Regions from separate parts of the Bradyrhizobium sp. 45 genome, predicted to be linked through region 1. Evidence: predicted binding sites of a transcription regulator. Region 1 holds the regulator's gene; each other region holds the start of a gene.
The links. The regulator LexA, encoded in region 1, represses DNA repair genes until DNA is damaged. The targets are predictions, from matches to a motif close to TGTTCNNNNTGTGTTCNG.

Region 1 (4,769 bases):
CGCGCGTGACGTCGTGGCGCGGCGCACGCAGCCGCCGCAAGCGATGTCGGCGATGGACGGCTACGCGGTGCGCGCGGCCGACGCCGCGACGATCGATTCGGAGCTCACCGTCATCGGCGAAGTCGCAGCGGGCCGACCGTTCGAGGGGACGGTCGGAGCCGGCGAGGCCGTGCGGATCTTCACCGGCGGCGTCGTTCCCTTTGGCGCGGACGCCGTCGTGATCCAGGAGGACACGGTCGCCGCCGGCAAGCGCATCACGATCAAGGAAGCCGCGATCGCCGGCCGGCACATCCGCCCCGCCGGCGTCGATTTCCGCGAGGGCGACGTGCTCCTGCGCAAGGGAAGCCGTCTGACCGAGCGAGACCTCGCGCTCGCCGCCGGGATGAATCATCCGCACCTTGCCGTTGTCAGGCGTCCGAAGGTCGCGATTCTCGCCACCGGCGACGAGCTGGTGATGCCGGGCACCACGCCCGGCCACGGCCAGATCGTCTATTCCAACGGCTACGCCCTGCACGCGCTCGCCCGCAGCGAGGGCGCCGAGACCATCGACCTCGGTATTGCCGCCGACACGCTCGAGGCCACCACCGCCGGCATCCGCCGCGCCCGCGAGAGCGGCGCCGACGTCCTGATCACGACCGGCGGCGCATCGGTCGGCGACCACGATCTGGTCCAGCAGGCACTGCGGGACGAAGGCATCGCGATGGCGTTCTGGAAGATCGCGATGCGGCCAGGCAAGCCGATGATGCACGGGCGACTCGGCGCAATGGGTGTGATCGGCCTGCCGGGCAATCCCGTATCGTCCTACGTGTGCGCTTTCCTGTTCATGGTGCCGCTGATTCGCGCCCTGTCGGGCCGTTCAGTGATTCACCATCGCCATGAACGCGCCGTGCTCGGCCGCGACGTCGGCGCCAACGACCAGCGCGAGGACTATCTGCGCGCGCATCTTGAGGAGCGTGACGATGGCACACGCGTCGTTGTTCCCGTCAATCATCAGGACTCTTCGCTGCTTGCGAATCTCGCTGCAGCACAGGTACTTCTCGTCCGCGCACCATTCGCGCCGAAGGCCGAAGCCGGCACGGCTTGCGAAGTGTTGCGGCTCCCCGTCTGAGCGCCCCCGCAACGCGCGTTCCGCGCACTTTGCTCTGTTCACGGTAAATTAAGCAGTTGCGGAACATGTATCGAACATATAGTGTCTGTTCATGATTTGTTTCGAGCATGCAGCGGCTTATGGCCGAATTCAGCGTCTCGGAATCGGACGACATCAACCGGGGGACTTTGGTCGAGATGTTAACGCGCAAACAATACGAGCTTCTGCGGTTCATCAGTGAACGTCTGAAGGAAAGCGGCGTGCCGCCCTCCTTCGACGAGATGAAGGATGCGCTCGATCTGCGCTCGAAGTCGGGCATCCATCGCCTGATCACGGCGCTCGAGGAGCGTGGCTTCATCCGACGCCTGCCCAACCGCGCCCGTGCGATTGAAGTCATCAAGCTGCCGGAGCTCCAGGCAGCCGCTGGCAGCCGCCGCGGCTTCACGCCGAGCGTCATCGAGGGCAATCTCGGCAAGGTGCGTGCGAGCGCGAGCCTGCCCGCTGACGAGGGCGAACGTCCCGTCGCGGTGCCGGTGATGGGCCGCATCGCGGCCGGCACGCCGATCGAGGCGTTGCAGACCCGCAGCCATACTATCAGCGTACCGCCTGACATGCTCGGCTCGGGCGAGCATTACGCGCTGGAAGTGCGCGGCGACTCGATGGTCGAAGCCGGCATTCTCGACGGCGACATGGCCCTGATCCAGCGCAACGAGAGCGCCGATACCGGCGACATCGTGGTGGCGCTGATCGACGACGAGGAAGCGACGCTGAAGCGCTTCCGCCGTCGCGGCGCCTCGATCGCGCTCGAGCCCGCCAACGCGGCCTATGAGGTCCGCATCCTGCCGCCCAACCGGGTGAAGATTCAGGGCAAGCTGATCGGGCTTTACCGGAAGTACTGATACCGGGAGTCTTTCTATCGGCAGTACTTCATATCGGAAGCACTTCATGCCGGAGGTGCTTGGCGCCTCGCGCGCTTCCGATCGGCATCGCCGGTCAGAGATTGGAGCGGATCATCGTCCGCTCCGGCTGGATAGCCTTTCTGGTTCTGCACAGACTATCCGGCCCCTCCTCCAACGCTGGCTCCTCGCCACGCCGACGAAGCAGCACCGCTTCAAGCAGCACCGCTTCGCGGCTCGGTTGTTCGAGGAAACAGCGACCAGCGGTCAAGTTCGGCCGTTGCAGCCAAGTTGGCAATGTTCGCGTACGCGCCTCCCGAATGCATCGCGGCGAGCTTTGTTCCTATTGAATTCGGGAAAGATAATGTGATCGCGGCTTGCGGAAGCCAGCCGCAGATTTGCCCACAACCAAGCACAGCGTTCGTGCTTCCACTCTGATAGAGGCCTGCGCCTCGATAAGAGACGCGGGTTGCTATCCCAGCATGAGGAGCACCCGATGTGTGACTACAGCCTACATGCCGTCGCGTCGCGCCCCGCCGAAGTCGGCGAGACGATCGTCACGACAAGCTTCCGCGGCACCTCGACGCGCGGCTTCGCCTCTGCAGCCGATCCGTCCGTCGCCGTCTGCCTGCTGCCGGGGACGGAGCTCGCCTTCGCCGACGACGTCCGCTACGACAATCGCTGGATCTGGACGCGCACCATCAATTCCCGCGTCGGCAAGTTCGGCAAGATCGATCCGCACGTTCCCGACCGCCATCATGATGCGATCGAATTCCCCGACGGCAAATACGTGCTGGTGACGCAGCTCGTCGAAGGCCAGCGCGCGACGGTGCTGCAACTGCCGGTGACTCAGTCGGTCACCGAGCGCGAGCACAAGGCGCAGATCACCGCCGACAGGCAGCCGACCGTCACGCACCTGCCGATCGGCTGACAGAGCCGCCCTCCGGCTACGAGGTCGGAGGTCAGGATTGAATCGCCATCGCCGGCCGTGGCCGGCGAGATGGTGTGGTTTGCGCCCCGCGAATCCGAACGGACGCACCGAACCACTGCGTTGCTCCGCACCATCAGATCAATCGTCGGCTTGCAGGTCGGTGTCCGCCGGCGTTGCGTCCTTGATGCGAGGCGCGGTCGACTTTGGCGCGAGGCTGCCGTCGAAATCACCCTCGCCGGCGCCGGCCGGCAACCAGGGGCGGCTCGTGCCTCTCGCCCTCACTGCCTGAACCACAAAACCGTCACCACGCTGCGTCAGCGCCAGCGCGCTCTGGCTGGCGAGCCGCTGCCGATCGACCACCATCGCCGCGCAATCGGGCGGCGCGGGACGAGTCGTCACCACCAGGGCGGCCCGACTGCAATCGTCTGCGAGAGCGTCGACGCGCAGTGCCAGCGCGACCAGCCTCCCGTCGGCCAGTGGCGTCACGCAGCCGGATTCGTCGCAGGACACGCCATCGGCAAGCGAGGCTCTGCCCGCATCGCGCGGATCGGCGTCGGCAGCGAGCCATTCCTTGAGCAGAAAGCCGTCCTTGTTCGTCCTGATCAGGTGCAGATATCCGTCCCTGCCCCGCACCGCGACGCTCGCGCCATCCCCGGCAATCAGGATGTCGGGCTGCCGCGCCGACAGTCCCCAGAGGATCGCTGCCAGCAGCACCAGGGCGCCGGACCAGCGCAGCGGCGTGCGCAACAAGCCGAGCACAATGATTCCCAGGCTCGCCGCGATCAGCGGCGCGATCCCGAACGCCGGGATGCGGCCCACCGCGCCCGGCAAGGCCGCGACCCAGCGCGAGACCGCGACCATCCACTCGATGCCAATCCCCATCAGCCACCAGAACACGCTGTCCAGCCCGAACGGCGCAGCAAGCAGCCCCAACAGCCCCGCCGGCATCACCAGCGCAGAGACCACGGGCATCGCGCCGAGATTGGCGAGCACGCCGAACGGCGTGACACGGTGGAAATGAAAGGCGGCATAGGGCGTGGTCGCAAGTCCCGCAATCAGCGAAGCCATGAACAGCATCGCAATCTCGCGCCCACCCCACATCGCAATGCGCGCAGTCGCCGAATTGTCCGGCGAGGCAAACAAATTGGGCATGCCGATTTGCACCAGTGCGACCAAGCCGAGCGTTGCCGCAAACGACATCTGAAAACTCGGATGCACCAGCGCTTCCGGCGCGACCGCCAGCACGATCAGCGCAGCCACAGCAAGCGTGCGGAAGGTGATGGCGCGGCGATCGACCATCACCGCGATCAGCACCACCGCCGTCATGAAGAACGACCTTTGCGTGGCGACCTCCGCGCCCGACAGCAGCAGGTAGAACGCAGCGGCGACCAGCGCGGCGGCGGCCGACCATTTCTTGATGGCGAAGCCGGCTGCCAGTCCGGGGATCAGAGCGAGCAGCGCGCGCACCGCGAAGAACACGACGCCGGCAACGACGGCCATGTGATAACCGGAGATCGAGAGCACGTGGCCGAGGCCGGAGATGAACATCGCATCGTTGACGGGCGTGGTGATCGCATCGCGCCGCCCGGTGAGCAGCGCGGTCGCGATCGCCCGATTGTCGCCGTCGAGCGTCGCCCGGATGCGGGCATCGATCGCATCGCGCAGGCCTTGCATGAAGGCCGCGTAACGCAGCCGTAAGCCGCCGGTCTCAGGCGGCGACGCCACCGTGATGGCGCCCATCGCGAAGCCGGAGGCGCCGATGCCCTGGAAGAACATGTCACGCGAAAAGTCGTAGCTGCCGGGCCGCACCGGCGCGAGTGGCGGCATCAGCCGTGCCTTCAGCTGAACGAAGCTA
Region 2 (4,769 bases), 100 kb from region 1:
TGGGGTTGCGCATGATCTCGGCGGGCGTGCCTTCGGCGATGATGTTGCCGCCATGCATGCCGGCGCCGGGGCCGATGTCGAGCACGTGGTCGGCGAGCAGGATCGCGTCCTCGTCGTGCTCGACCACGATCACGGTGTTGCCGAGGTCACGAAGTCTCTTGAGCGTGTCGAGCAGGCGCGCGTTGTCGCGCTGGTGCAAGCCGATCGAGGGCTCGTCGAGCACGTAGAGCACGCCTGTTAGCCCCGAGCCGATCTGCGAAGCCAGCCGGATGCGCTGGCTTTCGCCGCCGGAGAGCGTGCCGGAGGAGCGGGAGAGCGTGAGGTAGTTGAGGCCGACGTCGAGCAGGAAGGTGAGGCGCTCGCGGATCTCCTTGAGGATGCGGCCGGCGATCTCGTTCTGCTGGGTGTTCAGCGCCTCCGGCACGGTCTCGAACCACGCGCCGGCGCCCTTCACCGACATCTCGGAGATGTCGCCGATATGCTTGCCGCCGATCTTGACGCAAAGCGCCTCGGGCTTCAGCCGAAAGCCGTGGCACGCCTCGCAGGGCACGTCGTGGAAGTACTTCGCCAGCTCCTCACGCGCCCACTCGCTCTCGGTCTCGCGATAGCGGCGGTTGATGTTGGTGATGACGCCCTCGAACGGCTTCTTGGTGTCGTAGGAGCGGACGCCGTCCTCGTAGGAGAACTTGATCTCGTCCTCGCCGGAGCCATGGAGGATCGCGTTCTGCGTCTTCTTGGGCAGATCCTTCCATTTGGTGGTCAGCGTGAACTTGTAGTGCTTGCCGAGCGCAGTCAGCGTCTGAATGTAATAGGGCGACGAGGATTTGGCCCAGGGCGCGATTGCGCCCTTGCCAATGGCGAGCTCCTTGTCGGGAATGACGAGGTCTTCGTCGACATGCTGCTCGACGCCGAGGCCGCCGCACGCAGGACAGGCGCCATAGGGGTTGTTGAACGAGAACAGCCGGGGCTCGATCTCGGGGATGGTGAAGCCGGACACCGGGCAGGCGAACTTTTCCGAGAACAGCATGCGCTCGGGTCCGCTCTTGTCGTGGATCTTTGCGGTCTTCTTCTTCTCTTCCGCGGGTGCTGCCGCAGCCGGCGCATCCGCGAATTCGATGACGGCGAGGCCCTCGGCAAGTTTCAGCGCGGTCTCGAAACTTTCGGCGAGGCGCTGGCCGATGTCGGGGCGCACCACGATGCGATCGACGACGACGTCGATGTCGTGCGGGAATTTCTTGTCGAGAACAGGGGCTTCGGCGAGCTCGTGGAAGGCGCCGTCGATCTTGACGCGCTGAAAGCCCTTCTTGAGCCATTCGGCAAGCTCTTTGCGGTACTCGCCCTTGCGGCCGCGCACGACCGGCGCGAGCAGATAGAGGCGCGAGCCCTCGGGCAGCGCCAGCACGCGATCGACCATCTGCGAGACGATCTGGCTCTCGATCGGCAGGCCGGTGGCGGGCGAATAGGGCACGCCGACGCGCGCCCACAGCAGGCGCATGTAGTCGTAGATTTCGGTCACCGTGCCGACGGTGGAGCGCGGGTTCTTCGACGTCGTCTTCTGCTCGATCGAGATCGCCGGCGACAGGCCGTCGATCTGGTCGACGTCGGGCTTCTGCATCATCTCCAGGAACTGGCGGGCGTAGGCAGACAGCGATTCGACGTAGCGGCGCTGGCCTTCGGCGTAGATGGTGTCGAACGCGAGCGAGGATTTGCCGGAGCCCGACAGCCCCGTGAACACCACCAGCTTGTCGCGGGGAATCTCGACATCGACGTTCTTGAGATTGTGCTCGCGCGCGCCACGGATGGTAATTGCGCGCAGGTTTGATCCCACGTTCTGCTGTTGGCGCTTCGCCTTGATCACTTCATCCATCCGGGTTGCCCTCAAGGAATCCCAAAGGCGCGCGATCGCGCCAACAAAAAAGGCGCGCTTCGCCCGGAACCGGGATCGGCGCCGATGGGGTTGTCAGCGAACGTAGGAAGAACGGAGACGGATTTCCAGTGGGACTTGCGAATCGTCAACGGATTGTTGGCGCACTGGCGGCATCTGGCAGGAGCAGGGTGGAACTGCGCGGCAACGTGCCCGACAAAACAAAAAGGCCGGCACAAGGCCGGCCTCTCGTAACGCGGATGGCGTTGGGGCTAAGTACTGAACTCAGTACTTGGCGACCACCGGGCCCCCGAAGTGATAGTTCACGCCGACCTGCACGGTGTGAAACTCGAGCGTGCCGGAGGGCAGGGCGCCCGAGAAGTAGGTCTCGCCGCCGAGGCTGCGAAAGAGGTACTCGCCCTTGACCGACCACTGCGGAGCGAAGAACGCTTCGACGCCCGCACCGACGGTCCAGCCGGAGTGCCACTTGCTGTCGGAAACGGTCACGCCGAGCGCGCTGACGCTGAGCTTGTTGTCGATCCAGGCGTAACCACCGGTGCCGTAGAACAGGACGTTGTTGACGGCGTAGCCGATGCGGCCGCGCACGGTTCCCATCGCATCGGTTTTGGAGCTGAGGGTGGTGCTGACGAGGCCGAAGCCGGGGACGGCAACGGGGCCGGTGACCGACGCGCTGACATCAGCCCAGGAACCATCGGCCTCGACGCCGAGCACGACATTGCCGGTCTGCCAGTTGTAGCCGGCAGTACCGCCGACGAAGCCGCCCTTCATCTTCGGGTCGGTCGAGGAATTTTCCCAAGCGCCGCCACCGACGATACCGAGGTAGAAGCCGGTCCAGTTGTAGACCGAAGCCATGGCCACCGGGGCCTTGGTGTAGGGGCGCGCCGCGAGATCAGCGGCCGAAGCCGGGGCGGCGAGAGCGAACAAACAGGCCGAAGCCAACAAAACCTTTTTCATTTTCAACTAATCCCAGTCCCAGTTTCTGATTGTGCCTTCCACGATAGGGAGGGCATCGGACTCACTTGCCCAACTGATGCCGTACTTACACCAGTGAAGCCGCAAGTTGTGTCACTCAAAAGCAACAACGGTCGGAAAACGGAACGGTTATTGACCGATTAATATTGGAGAACTGCACAGCAAAAGGCCGGCGCAAGGCCGGCCTTCGAAGTGCGATATGTCCAGCGCGATCAGTACCTTGCGATGGCCGGACCGCCCCAGCGATAGTTCAAGCGCACCAGGCCCATGTCTACGTCCTGGCGAATCCGGTCGCTGCCGAATACCGCACCCGCGGGCGTTGTGAAGCCGATCGTGCGATCGCCAAGGAAGATGTGGTCGTACTCAAAGCCCAGCGACCAGTTCGGGGCGAAGCCGAATTCCAGACCGGCCCCGACCGTGCCACCCCAGCGAGTCTCCCGGGCCGAAGCCAGCAGCGCGCCCGCGCCGGGCGTACCCGCAGCAGCGTAGATGTCGTACTTGTCACCGACGACGGCGGCGCCGCCCTTCACGTAAAGCAGCACGTTGTTCCAGGCGTAACCGACCTGACCGGTGATGAGACCGAAAGCGTCGATGCGGGAACGGTTGCGATCACCCGTCACCAAAGCGGTACCAGGGAAGAGGGTGCTCACGTTGTCGCCCCGGAAGTCAGCCCAGTTGCCCTGGCCTTCCAGACCGAACACCCAATTGGCGGACTGCCAGCGATAGCCGATCTGGCCGCCGACGGTGCCCCCTGTTGCATTGTGACAGCCTTCGCCGACGAGAACGCCGGTCGCGGGCGTGACGAAGTCCCAGCACTTGTGGCTGGAGCCACCGCCGCCGTTGATGCCGATGTAGAAGCCGCTCCAGTCGTAGATGGCGGCAATCGCCGGCGGCGGGGCTTTGGTGTAGGGACGCGCGGCCATGTCCGCCGCGCTTGCGGGAGCCGACAAGCCCATCGCCACTGCACCGATTGCACAAATAAGAAGCTTATTCATTGCCAGTCTCCCCAGGTTTCGTCCGCTTCTTATTTCCCCGAAGCGGCTGATCAGGCGCGAGGGCCCATATGAACTAAGTCCGAGGCAACCGTAGCTCTACGGAGCGGCAGAGTCCGTCTCCCAAATGCAACAAGACCGGGGCAGTGCGAGTACCCATAACTTGCTGAATGTTAAGTTCTTTCTTCCATTTTTGGGAACCTACAAAGGTTCCAATCGACGTGTGCCTTTCCGCAACACATGTGGCCGATCGATCCCACGCCTTCAGATCTGTCTTCGCCAAGAACAAATCTGGAACGAACCGGAGGTCGATGCTATATGTGGGGATAACCGGAAGGGTGACGGCCTGATCGTCGTCCGCAAGTGTTCGGCGAGCGTATAGGGTCGCCTCAACAGGCACGGCGGAACGCGGGAGCGGACCGGCCTTCTTGAATTCAGTGGCATTCGGAGCGGAGAGCGGAGATGGCGGGAAGCGTCAACAAGGTCATTCTGGTTGGAAATCTCGGCAAGGATCCTGAAATCCGCCGCACCCAGGACGGGCGGCCGATCGCCAATCTGAGCGTCGCGACTTCGGAGACGTGGCGCGACAAGGCGACTGGCGAGCGCAAGGAAAAGACCGAGTGGCACCGCGTCGTGATCTTCAATGAAGGGCTCTGCAAGGTCGCCGAACAGTATCTGAAGAAGGGCGCCAAGATTTACGTCGAGGGTGCGCTCCAGACCCGCAAATGGACCGACCAGAGCGGTGTCGAAAAGTACTCGACCGAAGTCGTGCTGCAGGGGTTCAACTCGACCTTGACGATGCTGGACGGTCGTAGCGGCGGTGGCGGAGGCGGCAGCTTCGGCGACGAGCCGGGCGGCGATTTCGGCTCCTCCGGTCCGGTCAGCAGCACGCCGCGGCGCCCTGTTGCCGCCGGCGGCGG
Region 3 (4,769 bases), on a different contig from region 1:
TGAGCAGCTTGTTCAGCATGGATTCCTCACACGGCCCCATGTCATCGCGGTCGCGGGCGATGAGATCGACATCCTCGATCACCACCATCGACGGCTGGAGCAACCGTGCCAGGCTCATATAGGCGCCGAGCAGACCGATCTGCTCGGCCGTGATGATCAGCGTCGTATGCCCGGGCAAATGCGTTGCGAGATAACGGATCGTGTGGGTCTTGCCAGTGCCCGGCGGCCCGTACAGCAAGATGCCTTTGCGTGTCGATTGACCCAGCCGGCGCAATTGGTCTCGGGTGTTGACGAAGGTCAGAACGTTGCGATCGAGCAGCCGCAGGGTCTGCTCCGGCAGGATCACCTCGTCGCGCGCGACCTGCGGCAAGCGATGCACCGTGATGCCGCGCGAGCGACCGCGATAGTCGGAATCGGCATCGAGCGACAGGATCTTGCCGCGATAGGTCCGCGCAGCCTGTACGGCTTCTTCCAATTCACTGAAGCATTGCTGGACGAGAGCCGCGCCTGCGGAACCTGAGGGTACCAGGATTTCGATCCGAATTCCGGGCTCGCGACTGTATTCGCGGTGTGCGCAGAGCAAAACCGCATAGCGGAGATGATCCTGCTCACACAGCCACAGCCCGTTATCCAGACACTTGACCGGGCTCTTCTCGCCTACGTCGACGTCGGAATATTGCAGCGGGGCAATCGCGATCGCATAGCGGCCCTCCTTGAGCAGTCGTGGAATCGACAGCGTTTCGTAGCGCTGCTCCTCGTTCAGTCCCACCAGCCGGATGGCCTTGCCGAAGAGCCGGTCGACGGCGGCCTGGAGATCGACCCGCATGTGGCCGGGAAATTGGCGGATCGTGGTCACGAGTTTGCTGCGCGCAGTGCTGGCAAGGTGCCAATCGAGAATGTCGCATGCAAAGTCGAAATTCTCCTCTCGCTCGTTCGAGGGCTCATCCGCCGCACGCATGCATTCGCTGCACAGCCAGACCGTGCGGCTGCCGATACGAACGTCGGTCTGTCCCTCAGGCTTGCCACAGAGTTCGCAAGGACTCTTGACCGCCTCTAGCGTGACCTGCAGTTGGTGGCCGGCCAATTCGATGGATTGTTGCGCAGATTTGAAAAGGGCTTCGGCAACCGATTGCGGGTAAGGTCCGCAAACCGCTTTTTCCTTCTGCTCGATCTGGGTGATCAGCGCGGTCGCTTCACGGTCTGATTTGCCGAAAACCTGCCGAAGCAGATCCATCACGAATTGGTCCGGCGTATCATCGTCATTATGAATTATGAGCTGGGTCGGCTGGTTCTCGCCACGCATACTGTTCATCACGAAAGGCCTCCGGGACAATCTATGATTGAATAGAACGAATAGAGAACATAAAGGGAAGCGGCCGTCAAGCGTGACGGCGGCGGCTAATTGCGATTGGTGGGTGAGGTCCTGGTGCGCCGGGGCGGCCCTGTTCCTCGACGACTGCCGCGGCACATGTCCAGCTGCCGTCCTTTGACAATCTGATCCGCCTCGATTATCTATTTCGCATGCGAAATAAAGACGAGGGCGCGAGACACCATCGGTTGATCTACCTGTTGAGCGTGGCGCAGCGGCGCGTGCAGCGCTGGATGGCGGCGCAGCCTTCGAGCGAGGTCACGCCGGCGCAAGCGGGGCTGCTGTTCATCCTCGGCAAGCAGAACGGCGTCCTGATGGGTGAGGTGGGCGCGGCGCTCGACATGGGGCCGGCCGGCATCTCGGGGCTGGTCGACCGTACGGCGGCGGCTAAACTGGTCGAGCGGCGCGCGGATCACGAGGATGGTCGCGCCTGGCGCGTCTGGCTGACGCCGAAGGGGCGGACGGCACTGGCGCAGGCGAAGGCCAGCGCGGCACGGGTCAACGCGGCGTTGACGGACGGATTCACCAGTTCGGAGATCGATATCGTCGCGCGCTGGCTGACCAGCATTCAGGACAAGTTTCCAAGACAGCTTTCAACAGAGCTTTCTAGAGATCCATAGGAATAGAGGAGAGACCCATGACCGAGCACGTCCGGATCCGGAACGACGGCGGAATTCTCACGCTCACGCTGGCACGCCCCGACAAGAAGAATGCGCTGACGGATGCGATGTACGGCAAGCTCGCCGATGCCATCGAATCAGCCGAGCACGATCCGTCGGTCCGCGTGATCCTGATCCGCGGCGAAGGCGACATGTTTACCGCCGGCAACGATGTCGGCGAGTTCGCGGCGGTCGCGGCGGGCAAGTCGGAAGGAAGCCGCAACGTCGTGCGCTTCATCCAGTCGCTGGCGCGCTGCTCCCGGCCCTTGGTGGCCGCGGTGCAGGGCCGCGCCGTCGGCGTCGGCACCACGATGCTGCTGCATTGCGACCTCGTCGTGCTTGCCGCCAACGCGCAATTGTCGACGCCCTTCGTCAGCCTCGCACTGGTGCCGGAAGCAGCTTCCAGCCTGCTGATGCCGGCGCGCATCGGCTATGCGCGGGCCTACGAGATGTTCGCGCTGGGCGAGACGGTGCCGGCCAAATCCGCGCTGGAATGGGGGCTCGCCAACCGCGTCGTGCCGCTCGACAAGCTCGATGCCGAGGCGCTCGCGCTGGCGCAGCGTCTTGCCCGTCAGCCGGCCGGCGCACTCACCGCCACCAAGAAGCTGATGCGCAACGGCGAGACGCTGGTCGCGCAGATGAATGCCGAAGGCGAGCAGTTCGGGCTGCGCCTGCGCACCGCTGAGGCGCGCGAGGCCTTCACGGCGTTCGCGGAACGCCGCCCGCCGGATTTCACCAAGGTTGCGTGATATCCGGGACTGCGCTGAGGCTCGTCGGGCCGGAAACTCACGCCCATTCGATTAAAACCTTAACGGAACATTGGCATGTCGCGGGCAAGGTGGCGCTCGAAAGAATAGGCCCCCGACCCAGGCCCCCGACACCATGGCAATGTTTAAGAAATCGGTAAGTTCGCTCCTTCTGACCTTGATGGCCCTGCTGGCTGCGGGTGCGCTGGCCTCCACGGCGATCCAGATGGTTGGGGCGTTCGGCCGCTATAGCGACAGCCTCGAGACCGCGCGGCTTGCCGCGGCCGACAAGGCGATCTTCCATGGCGTGCTGGCGCTGCGCAACAATCGCGGCGATGCCCAGAGCGCGATCCTCGGCGAGGATGATCCGCGAGCAAAACTCGAGGCGGCGGAGAAGGCCGAGCAGGGCGGCTATGACGCCATCGGCGCCGCGCTCGCCACCGTCGATTTCGCCCGCCGCGACGAACTCGCTGGCACATTGAAGCAGGGCTGGAGCGCCGCCGCGCCGCAGTTCCAGCTGTTCTACGACGAGGCCAAGCGCCCGCGCGCGGAGCGCAAGATCGAGCGCACCAACTCCTGGTATGATGGCGTCACCAAGGTGATCGAAACGGCCAACCTCGCTTCCACCGCGGTGTCGAACCGCGCCTGGATGGACGACCCCTTCATCGCCCGCATGATCCAGGTCCGGCGCTTCGCCTGGCAGGTGCGCGATCGTTATGGTATCCATTGTTCGTCCCTTCGCTCCAACGTCAACGCCAGCAAGCCGCTCGACGACGCTCAGAAGCGGTCAGTGGCGCAATGGGATGGCACGATCGCCTCCGGTTGGGCGGGCATGGCCGAGTTGCTGGCCGCGCCCGGCGTGGCGGCGGAGCTGGTGACGGCAGCGGCGGACGCGAAGGCCAAGACCGACGGTGCCCTCAAGCAGATCGGCGACCTCACCAAGAATTTCGACGGCAGCGGTAAGCCCGCGATGCCCGCCGCGGAATGGAATACGCTGTGTCAGTCACCCTTTGCGTCCATCGTCGCGGTGGCGAACAAGGCGCTCGACCAGTCGATCGTCCGGGCGGAAACGGTGCAGGCCAAGGCGCTCACCAATCTCGTCGTGCAGTCGCTCGCGTTCCTGCTCGCGCTGGCCGTGACCCTGACCGGCGTGTACGTGGTGCGCAATCGCCTGATGCGCCCGGTGCGCGCCATCCTGGACGCGATCGCCAAGATCAGCGCCCGCGACTACGCGACGCCCGTCCCGCAATCCAGGTATCCCGACGAGTTTGGCACCATGGCGGCCGCACTCGAAAGCCTGCGCGAGAGCGCGGCGACCGCGGAACGCCTGGGCCAGGAGCGCGAATCGCAGCAGGCGCTCCAGCTCGCCCGCTCCGGCACCGTCGATGCGGCCTGCCGCAGTTTCGACGACACCGTGCAAGCCGTCATTCACAGCGTTGCGGCGTCGACCAAGGAGCTCGATGCCACCGCGACTGACGTCCGCTCACTGGTTTCGGAATCGAGCAGCCAGACCGCGGCGGTCTCCTCCTCCGCCGAGCAGGCCACCAACAATCTCGAGACCATCGCAGCGGCGACCGAAGAACTCTCGGCGTCCGTCGGCGAGATCTCCGCGCAGGTGCAGGCCAGCGCCCGCGAGGCCCGCGAAGCCGTGTCGCAGGCAGCGCAGACCAATGCGACGGTCGAAATCCTCGATCAGACCGCTGGCCGCATCGGCGAGGTCGTGAAGATGATCAACGCCATCGCAGGGCAGACCAATCTCCTGGCGTTGAACGCCACCATCGAAGCCGCGCGCGCGGGCGAGGCCGGCCGCGGCTTCGCCGTGGTCGCCGGCGAGGTCAAGAGCCTCGCTTCGCAGACGGCGACGGCGACGGAAGAAATCTCCCGCCAGGTCGCGGAGATCCAGGGCGCGACGGGCCAGGCGGTCGCGGCCATCCGCGCGATCGGCGGCGCGATCAGCGGCATCGACGAAAAGATGACGGCGATCGCGGCAGCGGT
Region 4 (4,769 bases), on a different contig from region 1:
CGCCGTTCAGCGCGACCTCCTTCATTGCGCCCGCCCAGGCCGCGGAGACCGCCGCGACACCGCCGGGCTTCGGCGACCTCGTCAGCAAGGTCAAACCCGCCGTCATTTCGGTGCGGGTCAGGATCGACCAGAACAATGATAAGAGCGCGATGCTGCAACAGAACCGGATGGATTCGGACGAGGCGACGCCGTTCGACCAGTTCTCGCGGCAATTCGGCTTCCGCGGCCCGGGTGGCATGGAGGGCATGCCGCGCCAGCGCCGCCAGATGATCACGGGTGAGGGCTCCGGCTTCTTCATCTCCGCCGACGGCTATGCCGTGACCAACAACCACGTCGTCGATCACGCCGAATCGGTGCAAGTGACGATGGACGACGGCACCATCTACAGCGCGAAAGTGGTCGGCACCGATCCGAAAACGGATCTCGCGCTGATCAAGGTCGAGGGCAAGAAGAATTTTCCGTTCGTCAGATTCTCCGACCAGAAGCCGCGTATCGGCGACTGGGTGGTCGCGGTCGGCAATCCCTTCGGCCTCGGCGGCACCGTGACCGCCGGCATCGTCTCGGCCAGCGGCCGCGACATCGGCAATGGTCCCTATGACGACTTCATCCAGATCGACGCGCCGATCAACAAGGGCAATTCCGGCGGCCCGGCCTTCGACATGAACGGCAACGTGATCGGCGTGAACACTGCGATCTTCTCGCCCTCCGGCGGCTCGGTCGGCATCGGCTTCGACATTCCGGCTTCGACCGCAAAGCTCGTCGTCGCACAGTTGAAGGACAAGGGCGCGGTCACGCGCGGCTGGCTCGGCGTCCAGGTGCAGCCGGTGACGTCGGATATCGCCGACAGTCTGGGCCTCAAGGAGGCGCGCGGCGCGATCGTCGACAATCCGCAGGACGGCAGCCCGGCGGCGAAGGCGGGCATCGAGGCGGGCGACGTCATCACCGCCGTCAACGGCACCGCGATCAAGGATTCCCGCGATCTCGCCCGCACCATCGCCACCCTGGCGCCGGGCACGTCCGTGAAGCTCGATGTCGTCCACAAGGGCGACAGCAAGACGGTGACACTGGCGCTTGGCGAGTTGCCGAACGAGCGGCAGGCTAGAGCCGACGAGGGCAAGTCGCAGCCAGATGCCGGCATGCCGCCGCGTCTCGGGCTTAGCCTGGCTCCGGCGGGCGACGTGCAGGGCGCCGGCCAGAAGGGCGTCGTCGTCACTGAAGTCGATCCGCAAGGCCCGGCCGCGCAACGCGGCATCCAGACCGGCGACGTCATCCTCAACGTGGGCGGCAACGCCGTCGCCAATATCGGCGATGTCCGTTCGGAGCTGGCGCAGGCGAAATCGTCCGGCAAGCGCAGCGTGCTGCTGCAGGTCAGAAGCGCGCAGACGACCCGGTTCGTGGCGGTGCCGCTCGCATAAGGCGAACGTCGATCGGCGCAACTCCAAAAAGGCGGCCTTCGGGCCGCCTTTCCCGTTCGCCTTCAGGATTTCCGCACATCGCCGATAACATTCTCGTTAACGGCAGGGAGGATGACCCGGTTTCGTCCGAAAAAGCCGTGTTCGCTCATCACAATTGCGGATCTCGTACGGACTCGGCGGCAATGAAGCCGCCGACGATTGCAAGCGTGGAACTTCGAACTTGCCGCCGCTGAGCCGGCCGGCAATTCGTATTTGATCGGTGCCGACATGGATCGATTGAAGCTCTCGCTGAGAAGTGCGCTGCTTGTGGCGCCGTTGGTAGCGCCACTCGTGCTATGGGGTGGAAACGCTCTCGGGCGCGACGACGGCCGCTACGCGGACTCACCTCTCAAGCCGTGGTTCGACGGCCTGCGCAGCCATCTCGGTCCGTGCTGCTCGGATGCGGATGGGTTTGCGGTCGCCGATCCCGATTGGGACTCGCACAATGGACATTACCGCGTGCGGCTCGACGGCGAGTGGGTCGAGGTACCGGACGAAGCCGTGATCACCGAGCCGAACCGGGCCGGCCGCACCATGGTGTGGCCGGTGAAGACCGCGTTCGGCGTTTCGATCCGCTGCTTCATGCCGGGCAGCATGATCTGACTGAGGTCAGCGCGACCGTTTGGAGGATTTGCGCTTCGACGTCTTCTTCGAACTCTTTCTCGAAGTCTTCTTGGATGTTTTCCGAGATGTCTTCTTTGACGTCTTCTTGGACGTCTTTCGTTTCGCGGCCTTCTTCGGGACCTTCTTGCCCTTCTTGCGCGCTTTCGACAGGCCGATCGCGATTGCCTGCTTGCGGCTCTTCACGCGTCCGCCTCGACCGCCCGGTCCGCTTTTCGCGGTCCCCTTCTTGTAGCGCTTCATCTCGCCTTCGACATCGCTGCCGGAGCTGCGCGAGTAGCGGCGCTTCTTTGCCTTGCGTGCCATGCATGTTCTCCCTTGGCCTGGGAAAACAATCCGGGACAGGCATGGTTCCGAAAGCGCAAGCAACGTTCCGGATGGGCGACCTAGCCTAGAACGAATCCGCCAGCTCGATCTCCGCTTCCAGCACCTGAATGCGCCGTGCTGCCTCGCTGGAGGACAGATCCCGCGCGTATTGCGCGGGCTGATACGCCTCTTCGCTCAGCCGTTTCAGCCGGAGGCCCTGCGCCCGCGTCATCTGCTCGGTGAGGAAAGACTTGGCATCGTATTTACCTTGAACCTGCATGTCGCTTCTCCCTTCTGAAATCGTGACTTGACTATATGTTCTTATTTTGTTCTAACAAGTCATGGACAACAAAATTAATGAAATTCGACGTAAAATCAGCGCCTTGAGGCTGGAAATGGCCGATGTCGAGGCGGCCGTACGCGAGCTTGTCGAGCGCGATCGGGACTGCACGGAGAAGGCCCTGGCGCAGATGGATCTGCGCCGGAAAATCAATCTGCTGATCGGCGAATGGAAGGCTGCAGGTGGCGGCGATGTCCTGCCGAATGTCCGCGATAGGATGCGCCTTCGTTCCGCGAAGACATCAGGTAGTCCTCTGCGCGTGATCGCGCGCCGCTGAGAGCCTTGGGAGCGCATGGTGGAGGAAGACCCGGATGCATACCGGATTCTAAAGCTGCGCGCCGAGATTCTCGAACTGGGCTCTGCCATCCGGCAGCTGCAACGCGAGGGGCTCGACGACGCCGCGGCCCAGCTCTTGATCGCGCGCAAGCGCGCACGACTCGACCATCTGGTGAAGTCAGATCCTGCAGGCGTTCATCCTGACATCCTGGGCAGCCATCGTAGCTGAAGCCTACGCGCAACGCGAGGTGCGGGGCTCGTCGATACCGCATGTTGACGAAGCGGCCCGAGAGAAGTCTGTTCGAATACCAAAGCAAGAGGCCCCGCGATCGCGGGGCCTTCGTGTTTTCGACGAACGCCTACTTGGTGTTGCTCATGCCGGCTTTGTTGTTCGTCATGGTGCCGCCCTGGTCGGAGCCGGGGCCGGAGCCGCCCTGACCGGAGGGATCAGCACCCTTGGAGGACTTGGTGTTGGCGCCCGTGGTGGTCTGCGACGATGACATCGATGATCTGTGTTTTGCCTTGTGCGACTTGGCCTGCACGGCGAACGGTGCAGCGGCGAGGCCGGTTGCCAACATCACGGCAAGAGCGAGCTTGGTGGTCTTCATCTGCGGGAACTCCCTGAGTTGAATTGACGCAGGCAGCCAACTGCCATTCGTCGCAGGAGTTCCGAACAAAGAATTCCGGTAAAGCACGCATAGTTCAAGATTGCTTGTCCTCGGCCAGGATGAAAACGACGCCGGTCAGTGTCGCGCCGATCGCGAACGTCGTCACCAAGGTGAGGGCGAAAACGACAACGGCCTGCCTTCCGCCGTGACTCAGCAAATTGGCGACGCCGGGATTGGACAGCACGAGCAAGAGGCTGAAAGCGAGTCCTAAGGCTGCGCCCATCATCGCGTGCGTCATCAGCTTGACGAGCCCGCTGGGAGAGATCAGGTCAGACGACTTCTTCGCGCGCATGGAACTCTATCCCAATCTCGCATGCAACGCCTGCGACACGCGCCGGTTCCACCCGCATGAAGGAATTGTCATCGTCCGCTTCATCCGACGTTCATGCCGGGTGGGCGAGAATGACCGCGCAACACGGGAACATTCGATATGGGTAAGGTGGTCTTTCTCTATCGCTCTCTGGCTTATCGTAATGCCGCTGCGGACATCCTCCGCAAAGCGCGCAAGCTGCCCCGCGGCGCGGAGCGAAGCGCGGCGTGCCGCTATGCCAAGGCTCTGCGCGATCTCGCCCAAACAGAAGCCTGGCTCGAAGGACGGGTCGCGCGCGAGCCGCAAACGACGCAGCGCAGGAAGAGTGCGGCCTCCGGTTAGCCGGAAGCGCGTTGCAATTCGGCGGAGCTGGCGGCTTCGAAGTTGCCGGGCGCGGTCGTCGCGGCAGTCTTGCGGACCAACGGCACCTCGAGCCGGCACAGCAGACCCTCGGCGCGCCAATCGAATCGCGCCTGCCCGCCGAGCTGGGACTCGACGCTCGCAAGCAGGCTCCGCGTACCAAAGCCGCGGGATTTCGGCGTCATGACGAGCGGGCCGCCGGATTCCTCCCAGGTCAGCGTGAGCAGCTCGTCCTCGACCTGCCAGCCGATTGCGAGCCGTCCCGTCCGCGTCGAGAGCGCGCCATATTTCGCCGAGTTGGTGAAAAGCTCATGCAGCGCCAGCGCCAGCGTCTGGGCGGTTGCCGGCAGCAACTGAACTTCCGACCCCGCCAATTTGATCTGGCCGCCGAGGGAATAGGGCGCAAGCTCCTCGTCAATCAGCTTCGAGAGTTC

Region 2: a site for LexA is predicted at 1,964-1,981, ahead of uvrA (excinuclease ABC subunit UvrA). Genes of this name have one in related genera too.
Region 3: a site for LexA is predicted at 1,346-1,363, ahead of IVB42_RS21275 (ATP-dependent Clp protease adaptor ClpS). Genes of this name have one in related genera too.
Region 4: a site for LexA is predicted at 2,698-2,715, ahead of IVB42_RS29705 (DUF3072 domain-containing protein). Genes of this name have one in related genera too.

Annotation. Positions count from the first base shown of each region.
Region 1 covers NZ_JADPIX010000100.1:138,191-142,959, forward strand. The annotation lists gene glp (gephyrin-like molybdotransferase Glp) at 1-1,108, shown strand, start outside; gene lexA (transcriptional repressor LexA) at 1,285-1,986, shown strand; gene IVB42_RS15610 (hypothetical protein) at 2,480-2,914, shown strand; partial or broken gene IVB42_RS15615 (ComEC/Rec2 family competence protein) at 3,053-4,769, opposite strand, start outside.
Region 2 covers NZ_JADPIX010000100.1:35,882-40,650, reverse strand. The annotation lists gene uvrA (excinuclease ABC subunit UvrA) at 1-1,867, opposite strand, end outside; gene IVB42_RS15105 (outer membrane protein) at 2,150-2,839, opposite strand; gene IVB42_RS15100 (outer membrane beta-barrel protein) at 3,070-3,852, opposite strand; gene IVB42_RS15095 (single-stranded DNA-binding protein) at 4,312-4,769, shown strand, end outside.
Region 3 covers NZ_JADPIX010000122.1:217,527-222,295, forward strand. The annotation lists gene IVB42_RS21275 (ATP-dependent Clp protease adaptor ClpS) at 1-1,312, opposite strand, end outside; gene IVB42_RS21280 (MarR family winged helix-turn-helix transcriptional regulator) at 1,522-1,989, shown strand; gene IVB42_RS21285 (enoyl-CoA hydratase) at 2,007-2,777, shown strand; gene IVB42_RS21290 (methyl-accepting chemotaxis protein) at 2,911-4,769, shown strand, end outside.
Region 4 covers NZ_JADPIX010000131.1:83,985-88,753, reverse strand. The annotation lists gene IVB42_RS29720 (Do family serine endopeptidase) at 1-1,415, shown strand, start outside; gene IVB42_RS29715 (hypothetical protein) at 1,683-2,057, shown strand; gene IVB42_RS29710 (DUF6496 domain-containing protein) at 2,064-2,381, opposite strand; gene IVB42_RS29705 (DUF3072 domain-containing protein) at 2,467-2,661, opposite strand; gene IVB42_RS29700 (hypothetical protein) at 2,777-2,998, shown strand; gene IVB42_RS29695 (hypothetical protein) at 3,014-3,226, shown strand; gene IVB42_RS29690 (hypothetical protein) at 3,357-3,605, opposite strand; gene IVB42_RS29685 (hypothetical protein) at 3,700-3,957, opposite strand; gene IVB42_RS29680 (hypothetical protein) at 4,096-4,317, shown strand; gene IVB42_RS29675 (HWE histidine kinase domain-containing protein) at 4,314-4,769, opposite strand, start outside.